Regions from separate parts of the Streptomyces sp. NPDC005566 genome, predicted to be linked through region 1. Evidence: riboswitches for the same ligand, from Rfam matches in the RefSeq annotation. Region 1 holds a riboswitch; each other region holds the start of a gene.

Evidence for each region. Region 1 has a riboswitch for S-adenosylmethionine ahead of thrC (threonine synthase). Riboswitches for the same ligand answer to the same signal wherever they lie in the genome.
Region 2: another riboswitch for S-adenosylmethionine. It lies ahead of ABZS61_RS11645 (hypothetical protein); the one in region 1 lies ahead of thrC (threonine synthase).
Region 3: another riboswitch for S-adenosylmethionine. It lies ahead of ABZS61_RS00245 (aminotransferase class V-fold PLP-dependent enzyme); the one in region 1 lies ahead of thrC (threonine synthase).

Annotation. Positions count from the first base shown of each region.
Region 1 covers NZ_JBEXDB010000018.1:163,179-168,464, reverse strand. Annotated here, with positions in the region: gene ABZS61_RS27030 (MoaD/ThiS family protein) at 1-260, opposite strand, end outside; gene thrC (threonine synthase) at 288-1,583, opposite strand; SAM riboswitch class I at 1,602-1,729, opposite strand; gene ABZS61_RS27020 (glucosyl-3-phosphoglycerate synthase) at 1,883-2,833, shown strand; gene ABZS61_RS27015 (trehalose-6-phosphate synthase) at 2,890-4,266, shown strand; gene otsB (trehalose-phosphatase) at 4,280-5,149, opposite strand; gene ABZS61_RS27005 (DUF3263 domain-containing protein) at 5,241-5,286, opposite strand, start outside.
Region 2 covers NZ_JBEXDB010000006.1:165,277-170,562, forward strand. Annotated here, with positions in the region: gene ABZS61_RS11635 (cytochrome P450) at 1-1,216, shown strand, start outside; gene ABZS61_RS11640 (cytochrome P450) at 1,249-2,436, shown strand; SAM riboswitch class IV at 2,561-2,671, shown strand; gene ABZS61_RS11645 (hypothetical protein) at 2,721-3,131, shown strand; gene ABZS61_RS11650 (arabinan endo-1,5-alpha-L-arabinosidase) at 3,470-4,453, shown strand; gene ABZS61_RS11655 (family 43 glycosylhydrolase) at 4,435-5,286, shown strand, end outside.
Region 3 covers NZ_JBEXDB010000001.1:45,598-50,883, forward strand. Annotated here, with positions in the region: gene ABZS61_RS00230 (hypothetical protein) at 17-259, opposite strand; gene ABZS61_RS00235 (rhomboid family intramembrane serine protease) at 421-1,173, shown strand; gene ABZS61_RS00240 (Lrp/AsnC ligand binding domain-containing protein) at 1,170-1,451, shown strand; gene ABZS61_RS00245 (aminotransferase class V-fold PLP-dependent enzyme) at 1,527-2,903, opposite strand; SAM riboswitch class IV at 3,076-3,192, opposite strand; gene trpD (anthranilate phosphoribosyltransferase) at 3,276-4,340, opposite strand; gene ABZS61_RS00255 (cytochrome bc complex cytochrome b subunit) at 4,463-5,286, opposite strand, start outside.

The DNA of each region.
Region 1 (5,286 bases):
GCCGGGATGATCGAGATGCCGGCGCCGTCCGGGGTCGCCGTCTGCAGGCCGCCCTCGAAGCGCACGTCGTCGTCGTTGACGTACACGTTCACGAAGCGGCGCAGCTTGCCCTGGTCGTCCAGGACGCGGGCGGCGATGCCCGGGTGATTCGTCTCCAGGGACTCGATGACCTCGGAGAGGATCGTGCCCTCGGCCGGGACCTCGGCCTGACCGCCCGTGTAGGTGCGGAGGATGGTGGGGATACGGACCTTGACGCTCATGGGGTGCCTTCCTTCGGTCTCGGGTGGTCAGCTGGCGGCGAGGCCCGCGTCGCGGAACGCGTCCAGGCTCGGCCGGATCGTGGCCGACAGGCCGGTCGTCGGGGCGACGGCGTCCAGCGTCTTCAGGCCGTCACCGGTGTTCAGGATGACGGTGGTCAGCGTCGGGTCCAGCAGACCGGCGTCGATCAGCTTCTTCGTCACACCGACCGTCACACCGCCCGCGGTCTCCGCGAAGATGCCCTCGGTGCGGGCCAGCAGCTTGATCGCGTCGACGACCTGCTCGTCGTTGACGTCCTCGACGGCACCGCCGGTACGCCGGGCGATGTCCAGGACGTACGGGCCGTCGGCCGGGTTGCCGATCGCGAGGGACTTGGCGATCGTGTTCGGCTTCTGCGGCCGTACGACGTCGTGTCCGGCCTTGAAGGCGGTGGAGACCGGGGAGCAGCCCTCGGCCTGGGCGCCGAAGATCTTGTAGGGCCTGTCCTCGACCAGGCCGAGCTTGATCAGCTCCTGCAGGCCCTTGTCGATCTTCGTGAGCTGCGACCCGGACGCGATCGGGATGACGATCTGGTCGGGCAGCTGCCAGCCGAGCTGCTCGCAGATCTCGTACGCCAGGGTCTTGGAGCCCTCGCCGTAGTACGGGCGGAGGTTGACGTTGACGAAGCCCCAGCCCTCACCGAGCGGGTCGCCGATGAGCTCCGAGCAGAAGCGGTTGACGTCGTCGTAGTTGCCCTCGATGCCGACCAGTTCGCCGCCGTACACCGCGGCCATGACGACCTTGCCCTGCTCCAGGTCGTGCGGGATGAACACGCACGAGCGGAAGCCGGCACGGGCCGCAGCGGCGCCCACCGCACCGGCGAGGTTGCCGGTGGAGGAGCAGGAGAGCGTGGTGAATCCGAAGGCGCGGGCGGCCTCGACGGCGATCGCGACGACACGGTCCTTGAAGGAGTGCGTCGGGTTGCCGGAGTCGTCCTTGACGTACAGACCGCCGGTGACGCCCAGCTCACGGGCGAGGTTGTCGGCCTTGACCAGCTTCGTGAAGCCGGGGTTGATGTTGGGCTTGCTCGCGACATCGGCCGGAACCGGCAGCAGCGGCGCATAGCGCCAGATGTTGTCGGGGCCTTCGGCAATGCGCTTCTTGAGCTCTTCCGGGGAGCCGCTCGGCAGGTCGTACGCCACTTCGAGCGGCCCGAAACAGGACGCACAGGCGAAAATGGGGCCGAGCTCGAAACGCTCGCCGCATTCGCGGCAGGAAAGTGCTGCGGCGGAACCCAGGTCCACGGCAGAAGAATCGGTGTTCGCTGCAACTGTCTGAACAGACATGATGGCGGAGGCCCTTTCTCCTCATCTTCCTCGCGGCGTATTTCGCCACAAGACGGAATTGGCACCTTCCCTACCGTGACCTCGCGGTCGGCAGGAGGGTTGCCGGGACTTCAACGGGCCGTTCCCTCAGTCCCTCTGGATGAGCGCTATGGCACCGGACCATCGATCCGGGCATTTATTCGCGGACCGACCCCGACATGCGAGGGCCATCCGCGTTGTTCAAGACTGTAACCGAAGCCCTGGACGATTGAGATAGTCGTCCGAACCGCGAGATGGATCACATACAGGGAGTATCGACCGTGCTGGAAGAGGTGGAACGCTGGCTGACCAGGCGTTCCTGGTCGGCCGATGACCGCCCGCTCGACCGCCTCACGGCCGCGCGCGCGAGGGATCCGCGCCGCGCCCGGGTGAGCGTCGTCCTGCCCGCCCTGAACGAGGAGGCGACGGTCGGAGCGATCGTCGAGGAGATCCGGCGCGAGCTGATGGAGAAGGTCCGGCTCGTCGACGAACTGGTGGTGATCGACTCCGGTTCCACCGACGCCACCGCCGACGTGGCCCGCAGGGCGGGTGCCAGGGTGGTGCACCGGGACGCGATACTCCCCCGGATACCGGCCGTACCCGGCAAGGGCGAGGTGCTCTGGCGGTCACTGCTGGTGACCAGCGGCGAGATCGTCTGCTTCATCGACGCCGACCTCAAGGACTTCTCCGCGGACTTCGTCTCCGGGATCGTCGGCCCCCTGCTGACCGACCCCGAGGTCCAGTTCGTCAAGGCCATGTACGACCGACCCCTGGGAGAAGCCGCAGGCCAGGGCGGCCGGGTCACCGAACTGGTGGCACGCCCGCTGCTCAATCTGCACTGGCCGCAGCTGGCCGGCTTCGTCCAGCCGCTGGGCGGCGAGTACGCCGTACGCCGCTCCCTGCTCGAACGGCTCCCCTTCCCCGTCGGTTACGGGGTGGAGCTGGGCCTTCTCGTCGACGCCCTGCACACGGTGGGCCTGGACGCGCTGGCGCAGGTGGACGTCGGGGTACGCAAGCACCGCCACCAGGACGGCCAGGCACTCGGCCGCATGGCCGCGGCGATCTACCGCACCGCCCAGCTGCGGCTCTCCCGGGGGCATCTGGTGCGGCCCGTGCTCACCCAGTTCGAACGGAGCGAGAGCGGCTTCGTACCGCGCACCCATGCGGTGGACACCGAGGAGCGGCCGCCGATGCGGGAGATCACGGAGTACGCGTCCCGCCACGCGGCGTGACGTTTCACGGAGGGCTTCGCGTTTGGCGGCTTCCCGAACGGGCTAGGTTCGGGTACATGGTCTCCGAGCACTCTGCCCAGGTCCTCGTCGCGTCCAACCGCGGCCCCGTGTCCTATGCGCTGCGCGAGGACGGCACGCTCGACTCGAAGCGCGGCGGGGGCGGCCTCGTCTCCGGTCTGAGCGCCGTCGAGGACAAGCTGTGGGTGTGCGCGGCTCTGGGCGACGGCGACCGCGAGGCGGTCAGGCGGGGCCAGTCGGAACCCGGCGTCCGCATGCTCGACATCGACGCCGGAGTCCACGACGACGCCTACAACGGCATCGCGAACTCGGTGCTCTGGTTCGTCCACCACATGATCTACCAGACACCGCTGGAGCCGGTGTTCGACGCCGAGTTCCGGCGGCGGTGGGCGTCCTTCGAGGCGTACAACCGCGCCTTCGCCGAAGCCCTCGCCGAGGAGGCGGGCGTGGGGGCGGCGGTCCTGGTCCAGGACTACCACCTGTCGCTGGTGCCCGGCATGCTCCGCGAGCTCCGCCCCGACCTGCGGATCGGCCACTTCTCGCACACCCCGTGGGCCCCCGTCGACTACTTCCGGCTGCTGCCCGACGACATCGGCGAGCAGCTGCTGCGCGGCATCCTGGGCGCCGACCGGGCCGCGTTCCTGACCCGCCGCTGGGCGGACGCGTTCATCAGCTGCTGCACGGAGATCCTGGGCGGCACCGGCCGCACCCGGATCGGGGTGCACGGGCTGGGCGCCGACGCGGACTTCCTGCGCCGTCGCTCCCACGAGGCGGACGTGGACGAGCGGATGGAGACGCTCCGGGAGCAGGTCGGCCCCGGCAGGCGGACGATCGTGCGGGTGGACCGCACCGAGCTCTCCAAGAACATCGTCCGCGGGCTGCACGCCTACCGCGCCCTGCTGGAGGAACGCCCCGAATGGCGTGAGCGGGTGGTGCACGTGGCGTTCGCCTACCCCTCCCGGCAGGACCTCGCGGTGTACCGCGACTACACCGCCGAGGTGCAGCGGGTGGCCGACGGGATCAACGCGGAGTACGCCACGGAGGGCTGGACCCCTGTCATCCTCCACGTCGACGACGACTTCGCCCGCTCGCTCGCGGCGTACCGGCTGGCGGACGTGGCTCTGGTGAACCCGATCCGCGACGGCATGAACCTCGTCGCGAAGGAGGTCCCGGTCGTCTCCGACAGCGGCTGCGCGCTGGTGCTGTCGCGGGAGGCGGGGGCGTACGAGGAGCTCGGCGAGGACGCCGTCGTGGTCAACCCGTACGACGTGTCGGCCACGGCGGCGGCGCTGCACGAGGCTCTGACGATGGAGGACGACGAGCGGAGCGCGCGCACGAAGCGGCTGGCCGCCGTGGCGACCGCCCTGCCGCCGCAGCAGTGGTTCCTGGACCAGCTGGACGCGCTGCGGGGCTGAGGGCGGGCGGCCCTCAGGGCGCCTGAGGCTTCCCCAGGTGCCCTGCCAGGGCGTCCAGCAGGCCCACCACGGCCGCCGGGCCCGGCAGCAGCAGGTCGGCACGCTCGGCGAGTTCGGGAACCTCGGTGCCGCTGCAGACCAGGAGGCCCGGGGTGCCGTCCGGGCCCTCGGCGCGGAGCTTCTCGACGGCCGCGTACGCGGCGAGGTCGCCCAGGTCGTCCCCGGCGTACAGGACGGATCCGGCGCCGACCTCACGTACGTACTCCGCGAGTGCCACTCCCTTGTCCATGCCCGGCGGGCGCAACTCCAGGACGAGGCGGCCGGGTTCGACGATCAGCCCGTGCCGGGCGGCCAGGTGCCCGAGGGGTTCGCGCAGGGATTCGAAGGCCACCTGCGGGTCGTCGGCCCGCCTCGTGTGCACGGCGACGGCCTGCCCCTTCTCCTCGATCCAGGTGCCGTGCCAGGCACCGACCTCGTGCAGGACGCCGGGGAGTTCGGCGCGGACGGCGGCGACGCCGGGGTGCGGGGCGGGCGCGTGCACGGTGCCGGTGACGGCGTCCCAGCGTTCCGCGCCGTAGTGACCGAGGACGACGAGGTGATCGAGGCCGGGCACCCCGGCGAAACCGCCGTACCGGACCGCGACGCCCGCGGGGCGGCCGGTGATCACGGCGACACTGGCGACCTGCGGCGCGAGCGCGGCGAGGGCGGGTACGGCACCGGGATGGGCCCGCGACTGCTCCGGGTCGGGCACGATGTCGGCGAGGGTGCCGTCGAAATCGAGCGCGATCACGGCGCGGCCGGGGCGCGCGAGGAGCGCGGCGAGGCCTTCGCGGCCGGCCTGGGTGGACGGGGTCGGCAGGGGGTGGTCCGGATTGCTGCCCATGCTCCGAGCGTATCGGTGACGGGGCGCTCGTGGTGGGGCCACGATCAACCCGCTCCGGCGGCGAGGACCTCCGTGCGGCGGGGCCCGGGGCTCAGCGCCGTCCGCGTCTCGCGTCCCGGACCCTCCGCAGCCGGTTC
Region 2 (5,286 bases), on a different contig from region 1:
ACCGCTCAGCGGCCCGGAGTTCCACACCGCTCCGCAGGCCCTCTACCGGACCATGCGGCACGAGTACGGGCCCGTGGTGCCGGTCGAGCTCCCCGGCGGCTTCCCGGCGTGGCTGGTCGTCGGATACCGCGAGCTCCACCAGGTCACCAGCGACGGCGAGCTGTTCCCGAGGGACGTCGGGCTGTGGAACCAGTGGCCGCACATTCCCGAGGACTGGCCGCTGCTCCCCATGGTCGGCAGCCCCATGCCGTCCATCTACTTCACCGCGGGCGCCGAACACCGGCGGCATGCCGAGATGGTGGTGCCTGCGCTCGAGGGTGCCGATCCGTTCGAGATCCGGGGGCACTGCGAGCAGCTCGCCGACCGGCTCATCGACGACATGTGCAGCCGCGGCACGGCCGACCTGGTCGCCGAGTTCGCCGAACCGCTGCCCGTGCTCGTCCTCGCCCGGCTCGTCGGCTTCCCCGACGCCGAGGGAGCGGACATCGCCCGGGTCCTGAAGGACCTGGCCGACGGGGGCCCCGGCGCGCAGGAGGCGTACGGGCGGTTCGCCGAGCACATGCAGCGACTCGTGGCGGTCAAGCGGGACACCCCCGGGGACGACGTCACCTCCCGGATGCTCGCGAACCCGGAGCCGTTCACCGATCAGGAGTACGCGCTCGACCTCATGGCCATCACCGCCGCCGGCCATCTGACCACCGCCGACTGGATCGGCAACTCCCTGCGGCTGATGCTCACCGAGGACCAGTTCGCCGAATCGCTCTCCGGCGGCCGGCGCAGCGTCGGCGACGCCATGAACGAGGTCCTGTGGGAGGAGAGCCCGACGCAGATCCTCGCCGGCCGCTGGGCGGTCCGCGACACCCAGCTCGGCGGACGGACCATCCGCGCCGGTGACATGCTGCTGCTCGGCCTGGGGGCGGCCAACACCGACCCCCTCGTACGCCAGGTTCTGGGGTCCGACGGTGCCACGAGGCACGGCAGCAACAGCGCCCACCTGGCCTTCAGCCACGGCGAGTACCGCTGCCCCTTCCCCGCGCAGGAGATTGCCGAGACCATCGCCCGTACCGGGATCGAGGTCCTCCTCGACCGGCTGCCCGATCTCGAACTCACCGTCGCCGAAAAGGACCTCGTCCGGCGGCCGTCCGCCTTCCTGCGCGGGATGAACGCGCTCCCCGTCCGCTTCGCTCCCGTACGTACGACAGGAGATCTGCTGTGAACTGTCCTCACGCGACCGTGGTCATCGACCCCATGGTCCAGAACCTCGACGGTGAGACCGAGCAGCTGCGCCAGGCGGGCCCCCTCGCGCGCATCGAGCTGCTGGGGGTCCCGGCGTGGACCGTCACTCGGCACGCCGAAGCACGTCAACTGCTCGTCGACCCGCGGCTGGTGAAGGACCTGGACGCCTGGGGGCTGTGGCAGAGCGGGGAGGTCACCCACGCCTGGCCGCTGATCGGCATGATCGATGCCGGACGCTCCATGTTCACGGTCGACGGCGGGGAGCACCGGAGGCTGCGGACCAAGACCTCCCAGGCGCTCACCCCGCGCCGTCTCGAGGCGGTCCGCCCTGCCATCGAGAAGTTCACCGAGGAGCTGCTGGACGCGCTCGCCGAGCAGGGCAAGGACGGGGTCGTCGACCTCAAGGCCGTCTTCGCCCAGCCGCTGCCGATGCGGGTCGTCGGGCTGCTGATGGGGGTGGACGAGGACCAGTTCCCGATGCTGACGAAGCAGTACAAGGCCTTCTTCTCGATGCTCACCCCGCAGGAGGAGCGTCTGGCACTGCTGCGGGATCTGGACGTCTTCTACACCGACCTCGTACGTGAGAAGACGGCGCGGCCCACCGACGACCTCACCAGTGCCCTGATCCTGGCCGACGAGGGCGGCGAGCCCCTCACCGAGGAGGAGGTCGTCGGCAACCTCAAGGCCATGGTGGCTGCCGGGCACGAGACCACGATCGGGCTCATCCTCAACGCCGTACGCGCACTGCTCGCCCACCCCGACCAGCTGCGGAAGGTGTTGGACGGGGAGATCCCGTGGGAGACGGTGGTCGAGGAGACGCTGCGCTGGGACACGCCCACCACACACCTGCTGATGCGTTTCGCCACCGAGGACATCCAGGTCGGCGACCAGGTGATCGCCGCGGGAGAGGGCGTCGTCATCTCCTACCGGGTCATCGGACGCGATGCCGAGCATCATGGCGAGGACGCCGACTCCTTCGACATCACCCGTCCGACCCCGATCCGGCACATGACCTTCGGTCACGGCCCCCACATCTGCCCCGGTGCCGCGCTGTCACGGGTAGAGGCCGGCATCGCGCTCCCCGCCCTCTTCGCGCGCTTCCCCGCGCTCGAGCTCGCGATACCGGACGACGAGATCCGCAAGCTGCCGGTGATGACGCAGAACGACATGGAGGCCTTCCCCGTCCTCCTGCACGGCTGAGGCGGGTTGGACGAGGAGAGCGCGCGCGAAGCGTGGACGCGTACGGGCGGGAGGTGTCGCGCCCGTACGCGCGGGGTGGTGTGCGAGCCCCTGCGTCCTCCCGGCTCCTGTTACGCTTTTGACGGGTCATGAGTTCCAGTGGAAAGCCCCGGCTCGCTGGACGGCACCCCGCTCCGCTGCGGGTGCTCCGGGTGACGACCCGCCCCGCGCGGCACCGTGCGGGGAACAGCGGACCACCGGGGACGGGCCCCCGGGGTCCAGGACCCCGGAAGGCGACAACAGCCTTGCTCACTCACCTCATTCACCACGACGCCTGCGCGCGGTACGCGCCCGGCCACCACGTGCACTGGATCCACGCCAAGAAGTGCGTACAGGAACCCGGTCAGGCCGTGGAGCTCCTGCTGACCGCGGGCGATGTCCGCGACGACGGGTGGCTGGTTCTGCGCGCGGCCTTCGAACACCCCGGCAGCCTGCCCGAGGTGTGGATGCACGCCCCCGCCGATCTGCGGGAGTTGCTCACCGGCCACCGCGGGCGCGTGTACTGGCTGCCCCGCTGGCATGCGCTGCGGTTCGTCGGCCTCGGCGGTGAGGCGACCGGCCTCGTGAACGTAGGGACCGAGGGCGGACCGCTGTGCGGGACGACCGCACCCGATCCCCAGCACACGGACCGTGGGGATTTCACCTACGGGCTGTAGCCGACCAGCCCCAGGGACGGTCGAGTTCGGCCGGTGCCGCCCGGATCCGGGCGGGCCGGTCCGTTCGTGATGCTGGCCGGTTCGTTCGGATACCGGCCGGCCCGTTCGTGATACGAGCGGTCTGTTCGTGATACCGGACAGGGTTCGGGTTCTCGACGAATACGCGCCCGATCCGTTGACGCAAGGCGTGTTCGATTCTACGGTCCCGTCCTGGCCGCCCGTCCGCAGTTACGGGCACCGTTCGATCCGTCGAACATACGCATGTCATGCGCATGGCAACCTCTTGGCCCTCGGTGACGACTGCCGGGTACCCCGACACGACCGAAGAAGGTCTCCTGATGAGCCGCATCCCGAGAAGACTTCCGCGAAGGACCCTCGCCGCCCTGCCCGCCGCACTCCTGCTCGCGCTCGTGCCGACGAGCGCGTCCGCATACCCCAACCCCGGGGTCGTCAACGGCGACATCGTGGTCCACGACCCCACCATGATCCGGAGCACGTCCGGCCAGTACCTGCTCTACTCCACCGGCGAAGGCCTCCAGCTCCGCACCTCCACCGACCGCACCGCCTTCGGCCGGTCCGGCAACGCCTTCACGACGAAGCCGAGCTGGTGGAAGAACTACTCCTCCGCATCGGACCCCTGGGCCCCGGACATCTCCTACCGCAGCGGTAAGTACCTGATGTACTACGCCGTTTCGTCCTTCGGCTCAAACACGTCGGCGATCGGCCTCGCGACCTCCACCACCGGCCAGGCGGGCAGCTGGAGCGACTACGGGATCGTCTACACCTCGAACTCGTCGAGCGACTACAACGCCATCGACCCCAACCTCTTCGTGGACGACGACGGCAAGTGGTGGCTGTCCTTCGGCTCCTGGTGGACCGGGATCAAGATGATCCGCGTCGACCCGACGACCGGAAAGCAGTACGCCGGAGACACCGCACGCCGCTCGCTCGCCTCCCGTCCCACCGGAACCAAGGCGGTCGAGGCGCCCTCCATCGTGAAGCGCAACGGCTACTACTACCTCTTCGCCTCCTACGACACCTGCTGCGCAGGCACCAGCTCCACGTACAAGATCAAGGTGGGCCGGGCGACGAGCGTCACCGGGCCCTACTACGACCGCAACGGCGTGAACATGCGCAGCAACGGCGGTACCCCCGTCATGGAGTCCCACGGCCGGTACATCGGCCCCGGTGGCCAGTCGATCCTCGCCGACTCCGACGGTGACCTGCTCGTCTACCACTACTACGACGGCCAGGCCAACGGCACCCCGAAGCTCGGCGTCAACCTACTGAACTGGAGCAGCGGATGGCCCGTCGCCTACTGACCCTGCTGAGCGCCCTCCTGCTGGCCCTCGCACTGGGGCAGCCGGCCGCCACGCAGGCCGCGCCGTCCGGGACCTCCTCCGTGCAGGCCGCCGAGGGGCGTCCGTACACCAATCCCGTGAAGGCGCAGAAGGGAGCCGACCCCTGGATCTCCTACCACGACGGCAACTACTACCTGGTGTCGACGAGTTGGACCGACGTCATCACCATGCGCAAGTCGCCGACCCTCGCCGGGCTCGCGACCGCGCCGAGCGTGCAGGTCTGGCAGGGCGACTCCGCCTCGCGCTGCTGCAACATCTGGGCACCCGAACTGCACTACTCGGGTGGCCGCTGGTACCTCTACTTCGTCGCCGGGCAGAACATCGCCGACTACAACCCCACCCAGCGGGTGCACGTGCTGCAGAGCGCCGGTACGGACCCGATGGGCCCCTACACGTACAGGAACCAGCTCGGCAGCACCTGGATGCTGGACCCGAGCGTGCTCACCCTCAACGGCTCGATGTACCTGCTGGGCAGTGCGAGCGGCGGCGGAACGCAGAACCTGGTGATCGCGCCGATGTCGAACCCGTACACGCTCAGCGGCTCGTTCTCGACGATCTCCACGCCGACGTACGACTGGGAGAAGTCGGGCGGCACGGTGAACGAAGGCGCCGAGGTGCTGCAGCGCGGCGGAAAGACGTTCATCGTCTACTCGGCCAGCGGCTGCTGGACCCCCGACTACAAGCTCGGGCAGCTCACCCTGACCGGATCCAACCCGCTCTCCGCCTCCTCCTGGACGAAGAAGTCCACCCCGGTCTTCCAGCGCAACAACGCCGCCGGGGTGTACGGGCCGGGG
Region 3 (5,286 bases), on a different contig from region 1:
TGTCCGCACGGCCCCGTCAGGAGTCGGCACCCGGCCTGTCGACCAGCTCGATCTGGTCCACCGCGTTGCACCAACGACAGCGCACCGACTCGATGGTCTCACTGACCACCTCCCGCTCCTCGACACTCGACTCCCCGGCCAGGTCGAGGTGGACGTACTCCACGACCTTGGAGGAGCGCGTCACATCGAAGCGGGTGAGATTGCCGCAGAGCGTGCAGCGCCAGCGGGTCCCGTCGGTCGGCGTGGGAACCGTCGTCATCGTTGCGTCCTCTTTCGTCGAGCTCGTACTGCCCAGGTCTTCGATCTCGCGGTGCGCCGTCGAACTGCGAATGTCCTGCGGTAACCCTACGGCCTCGGGTTTACCCATCGGCACGGCGAGGCGATCTGTCATGGTCTCCGCCGGTGCGTCATGCTCTGTACGTGATCGATTGGCGGGATGCCGGGTGGCGGGAGCGGGCCAGGGAGTTCGGGGCCGCGGCCTCGGCGGGCGGCGCACCGGTCACGTACGGCCTCATCGCCGTCTGTTCCGCCGTGTTCCTGATCAGCCCGCTCTCCGGCTTCAACCCGGCCTACGGCACGGCGGACGCCCTGCTCGCGGCGCAGGCCGGGTACTTCGAGCGGTGGGGCGTGATCCCCAGCGAACTCCTGGACGGCTCCGCGCACGCGGCCCTCACCCCGCTGACCGCCCTCTTCGTCCACGGGAGCTGGCTGCACCTGCTGGGCAACATGCTGTTCCTGTACGTGTTCGGGGCGATGGCCGAGGAACGCATGGGCCGGGCCGAGTTCGTCTTCTTCTACGTCTGCTGCGGCTATCTGGCCCTGGTCGTCTACGCGGTCGCGCACTCCGGATCCGACCAGACCCTGGTGGGCGCGTCGGGGGCGATCTCGGCGGTGCTCGGTGCGTTCCTCTACCTCTTTCCCCGGGCCCGGGTCACGAGCCTGTTCCCGTTCCTCTTCTTCCTGCCGCTGCGCTTCCCCGCCTGGATCGTGCTCGTCTTCTGGTTCGCACTGCAGTGGCTGGCGGCGCAGGGCGCGGGCAGCGGCCCCGGCGTGGCCTACCTCGCCCATGTCGCGGGCTTCGCGGCCGGGTTCCTCTACGCCTGGGGGCGCTACCGGGGTGGGGCTAGAGTGAAGTCTCCAGCCACGGCCACCGAGGGAGAAAGCCAGCCGTGATCACCGCGATCGTGCTCATCAAAACCAGCGTGGACCGGATTCCCGAGATCGCCGAGGCCGTCGCCGCGCTGGACAGCGTCAGCGAGGTCTTCTCGGTCACCGGTACGTACGACCTGATCGCCATGGTCCGGGTGGCCAAGCACGACGATCTGGCGGATGTCATTCCCGGCCGGATCAGCAAGATCCCCGGTGTCGAGGGCACCGACACGCACGTGGCGTTCCGTACCTACTCGCAGCACGACCTCGAGGCGGCCTTCGCCATCGGTCTCGACGCGTAGGACGCACGGCGTGCGGCTTCGGCCGGGGACGGGGCAGTTGCCTCCCGTCCCCGGCCGAAGTCGTACGCGGCCGGTTCAGACCTGCGCCGCACCCCTGTCCGGGACGCAACGGCCGTCCTCGGTGCGGTAGGTCCAGCGGGCACCCGCGCCCACCAGCTCGCGGACCGCGCCGAGGAACCGCTCGATGTGCTCGTCCGGCGTACCGGCCCCGAAACTCACCCGGATGGCGTTGAGGGACCTCTCGCCCGGCTCGGCCTCCGGGGCGCCGCACTCGCCCGGGTCCTGCGGCTCACTGCCCAGCAGGGTCCGTACGAGCGGGTGGGCGCAGAACAGGCCGTCACGGACCCCGATGCCGTACTCCGCGGAGAGCGCCGCGGCGAAGTGCGAGCTGTTCCAGCCCTCGACCACGAAGGAGATGACCCCGACCCTCGGGGCGTCGTCGCCGAACAGGGAGAGCACCTTGACCGCGGGGACCTCGGCCAGGCCTTCGCGGACCCGGGTGACGAGCTGCTGCTCGCGCGCGACGAGCTGGTCGAAGCCGGCCTCGGTCAGGGCCTTGCAGGCAGCGGCGATGGAGTAGACGCCGATCACGTTGGGCGATCCGGCCTCGTGCCGGGCCGCCGTGGTGTGCCACTCCACGTCGATGCCGCCGTCGGCGCGCCGGGCCACCTTCCGGGAGGCGCCGCCGCCCGCGAGATACGGCTCCGCGTCCCGCAGCCAGTCGGCCCGGCCCGCGAGGACGCCCGAGCCGAACGGCGCGTACAGCTTGTGCCCGGAGAAGGCGACCCAGTCGACGTCCAGTTCCGCGATGTCCACCGGGTGATGGGGCGCCAGCTGCGCGGCGTCGAGGACGATCCGGGCACCGTGCGCGTGGGCGGCGGCGGCCAGTTCCTTCACCGGCCACAGCTCGCCGGTGACGTTCGACGCGCCCGTCACACAGACCAGTGCGGGCCCGTAGGGGTCGCGGCCGGCCAGCGCGCGCTCCAGCGTCACGACTGCCTCGGCGGGGGTCCTGGGGGCGTCGAGGCAGGTCACCCGGGCGTCTCGCCAGGGCAGCAGCGAGGCGTGGTGCTCGGTCTCGAACACGAACACCTCGCAGTCCGCGGGGAGTGCGGCGGCCAGCAGGTTGAGGGAGTCCGTCGTCGAGCGGGTGAAGACCACCTGGTCCTCGGCACGGCAGCCGAGGAACTCCGCGACGGTGACGCGGCTGCTCTCGAAGAGGTCCGTGGAGAGCTGCGAGAGGTAGCCGGCGCCGCGGTGCACGCTGCCGTAGTACGGGGCGTAGGCGGCCACGTCGTCCCACACCCGTTGCAGGGCCGGGGCGCTGGCCGCGTAGTCGAGGGCGGCATAGGTGACTTCGCCGCCCGTAACCAGCGGAACAGTGACGTCCGCCCCCAGAACCGGCAGGGGGGCACAAATGGTCTGGTCGGCGGCAGCGGTGGAGACAGACATGGCGAACTCCCGTGACAGGCAGGCGAAATCCCGGCGCCGGCAGATGCGCGGCAGCGCAGGGAAAGAGAAAAGGGTGCGCGGAGGAGGGCCTTGAGCCCTATCGCATTCGCTTGCTCACAAGAGGCTCCCTGGGGACCAGGACCCCGGGGGTCGGCATTCACAGATGCCTAGGGGCCCGCGCTTGCCGCAGACCTCGCTGCCTGCGGCCTGGTCTTCACCCGGGGCACCCCGCCACGGACGGAGGGTTGCCGGACAGCGAGCCGGGGCTTATTCGCTGTCACTCATGACCTGCGCAGCATCTTGCCATACCTGACCACATGCGCAAGGGCGCAGTCCGCGATCCGGACTGCGGCCCGCCTCGCACGTCCCTCTTCAGGCGTTGCTGGCGGCCACCCAGCGCTCCAGCGCCCTCTTGGCGGCTCCCGAGTCGATCGCGTCCGCGGCCTTCGCGATCCCGGCCGCGATCTGTTCGTTCAGCGTGCCCTCGCCCGGGTCGAGCGCGACCAGCGCGGCAGCGGAGTTGAGGAGGACCGCCTCGCGTACGGGACCGGTCTCCCCGTCCAGCATCCGCCGGGCCACGTCCGCGTTGAACGAGGCGTCGGCACCACGCAGCGCCGAGACCGGCACCAGGTCCAGGCCGACGTCCCGCGGGTCGAACGCCTCTTCGCGTACGGCCCCGTCCCGGACGATCCAGACCCGGGAGGTCGCCGTGGTCGTCAGCTCGTCGAGGCCGTCGTCGCCCCGGAAGACCAGCGCCGAGTTGCCCCGGTCGGCAAGCACACCCGCGACGATCGGCGCCATCTTGAGGTCGGCGACGCCGACGGCCTGGGAGCGCACCTGGGCCGGATTGGTGAGCGGGCCGAGGATGTTGAAGGTGGTCGGCGTGCCGAGCTCCTTGCGTGCCCTCGCCGCGTGCCGCAGGGCGGGGTGGAACTTCACCGCGAAGCAGAAGGTGATGCCCGCTTCCTCGGCGACCCGGACGACGCCCTGCGGGGTCAGCTCGAGGTTGACGCCGAGCTTCTCGAGCACGTCGGAGGCGCCGCTCGCCGAGGAGGAGGCGCGGTTGCCGTGCTTGACGACCTTGGCGCCGGTCCCGGCGACGACGATCGCCGACATGGTGGAGATGTTGACCGTCTTCGCCAGGTCACCACCGGTGCCCACGATGTCGACCGTGCGGCCGGGCACCTGGATGGTGTGGGCGTGCTCGTACATGGTGCGTACGAGTCCGGTGACCTCGTCGACGGTCTCGCCCTTGGCACGCAGGGCGATCACGAAGCCGGCGATCTGCACGTCGGTGGCCTCGCCGCTCATGATGCGGTCCATGGCCCACGCGGTGTCCTCTGCCGTCAGGCTCTCGCCGCGCAGGAGGGGCATCAGCACGCCGGGCCAGGAACGGTCCGCCACGCTGTCGCCGCCGTCCGGGGTCACAACGTTCATGGTCCGCTCCTGGGGTCCACAGCCGATAAAAGGATCCCCCCACCCTATCCAGCCCCGGGGACGGCGAAGAGCCCCGTCCATCGAATGGACGGGGCTCCTGCCGTGGCGATCAGTTCAGGTGATCAGTGGTGGCCGTGGCCGCTGGTGATCTCCTTGTACTCCTCGGCGGAGGGCTTGGCGATCTGGCTCTGCTCGCCGTAGTAGCTCTTGCTGAGCTTGGCCCGCAGCTTCTGCAGCGCCGAAGGCTTGCGCTCGACACCGTTCTCGTCGACCGTCGGGCCGATCTCGACCGGCTTGTACTGCTCGTGCGCGGTGAGCGTGTGCAGCTGACCCTGGCTGAGCGGCTCGTGGATCTCGACGAACTCACCGTGCGGCAGGCGCTTGATGGTGCCGGACTCGCGTCCGTGCAACACCTTGTCCCTGTCGCGGCGCTGGAGGCCGAGGCAGATCCGCTTCGTCACGATGAACGCGATGACCGGGCCCACGAAGATGAAGATCCGGACGAACCAGGAGATGGCGTTCAGCGACAGGTGGAAGTGCGTGGCCCACAGGTCGTTTCCACCACCGATGAAGACGATGACGTACTCCGTGATCCATGCGACACCGAAGGCCGTACGGGTCGGGGCGTTGCGCGGGCGGTCCAGGATGTGGTGCTCGCGCTTGTCCCCGGTGACCCAGGACTCGATGAAGGGGTAGACCGCGATCGCCGCGAGCACCAGGCCGAAGGCCGTCAGCGGGATGAACACACCCAGGACGAGCGTGTGACCCCACAGGTTGATCTCCCAGCCCGGCATCACTCGGATCAGACCCTCGGCGAAGCCCATGTACCAGTCGGGCTGGGCGCCGGTGGACACCTGGTCCGGGCGGTACGGGCCGAGGGCCCAGATCGGGTTGATCGAGGCGATGCCCGAGATGATGGCGATGACACCGAAGACGAGGAAGAAGA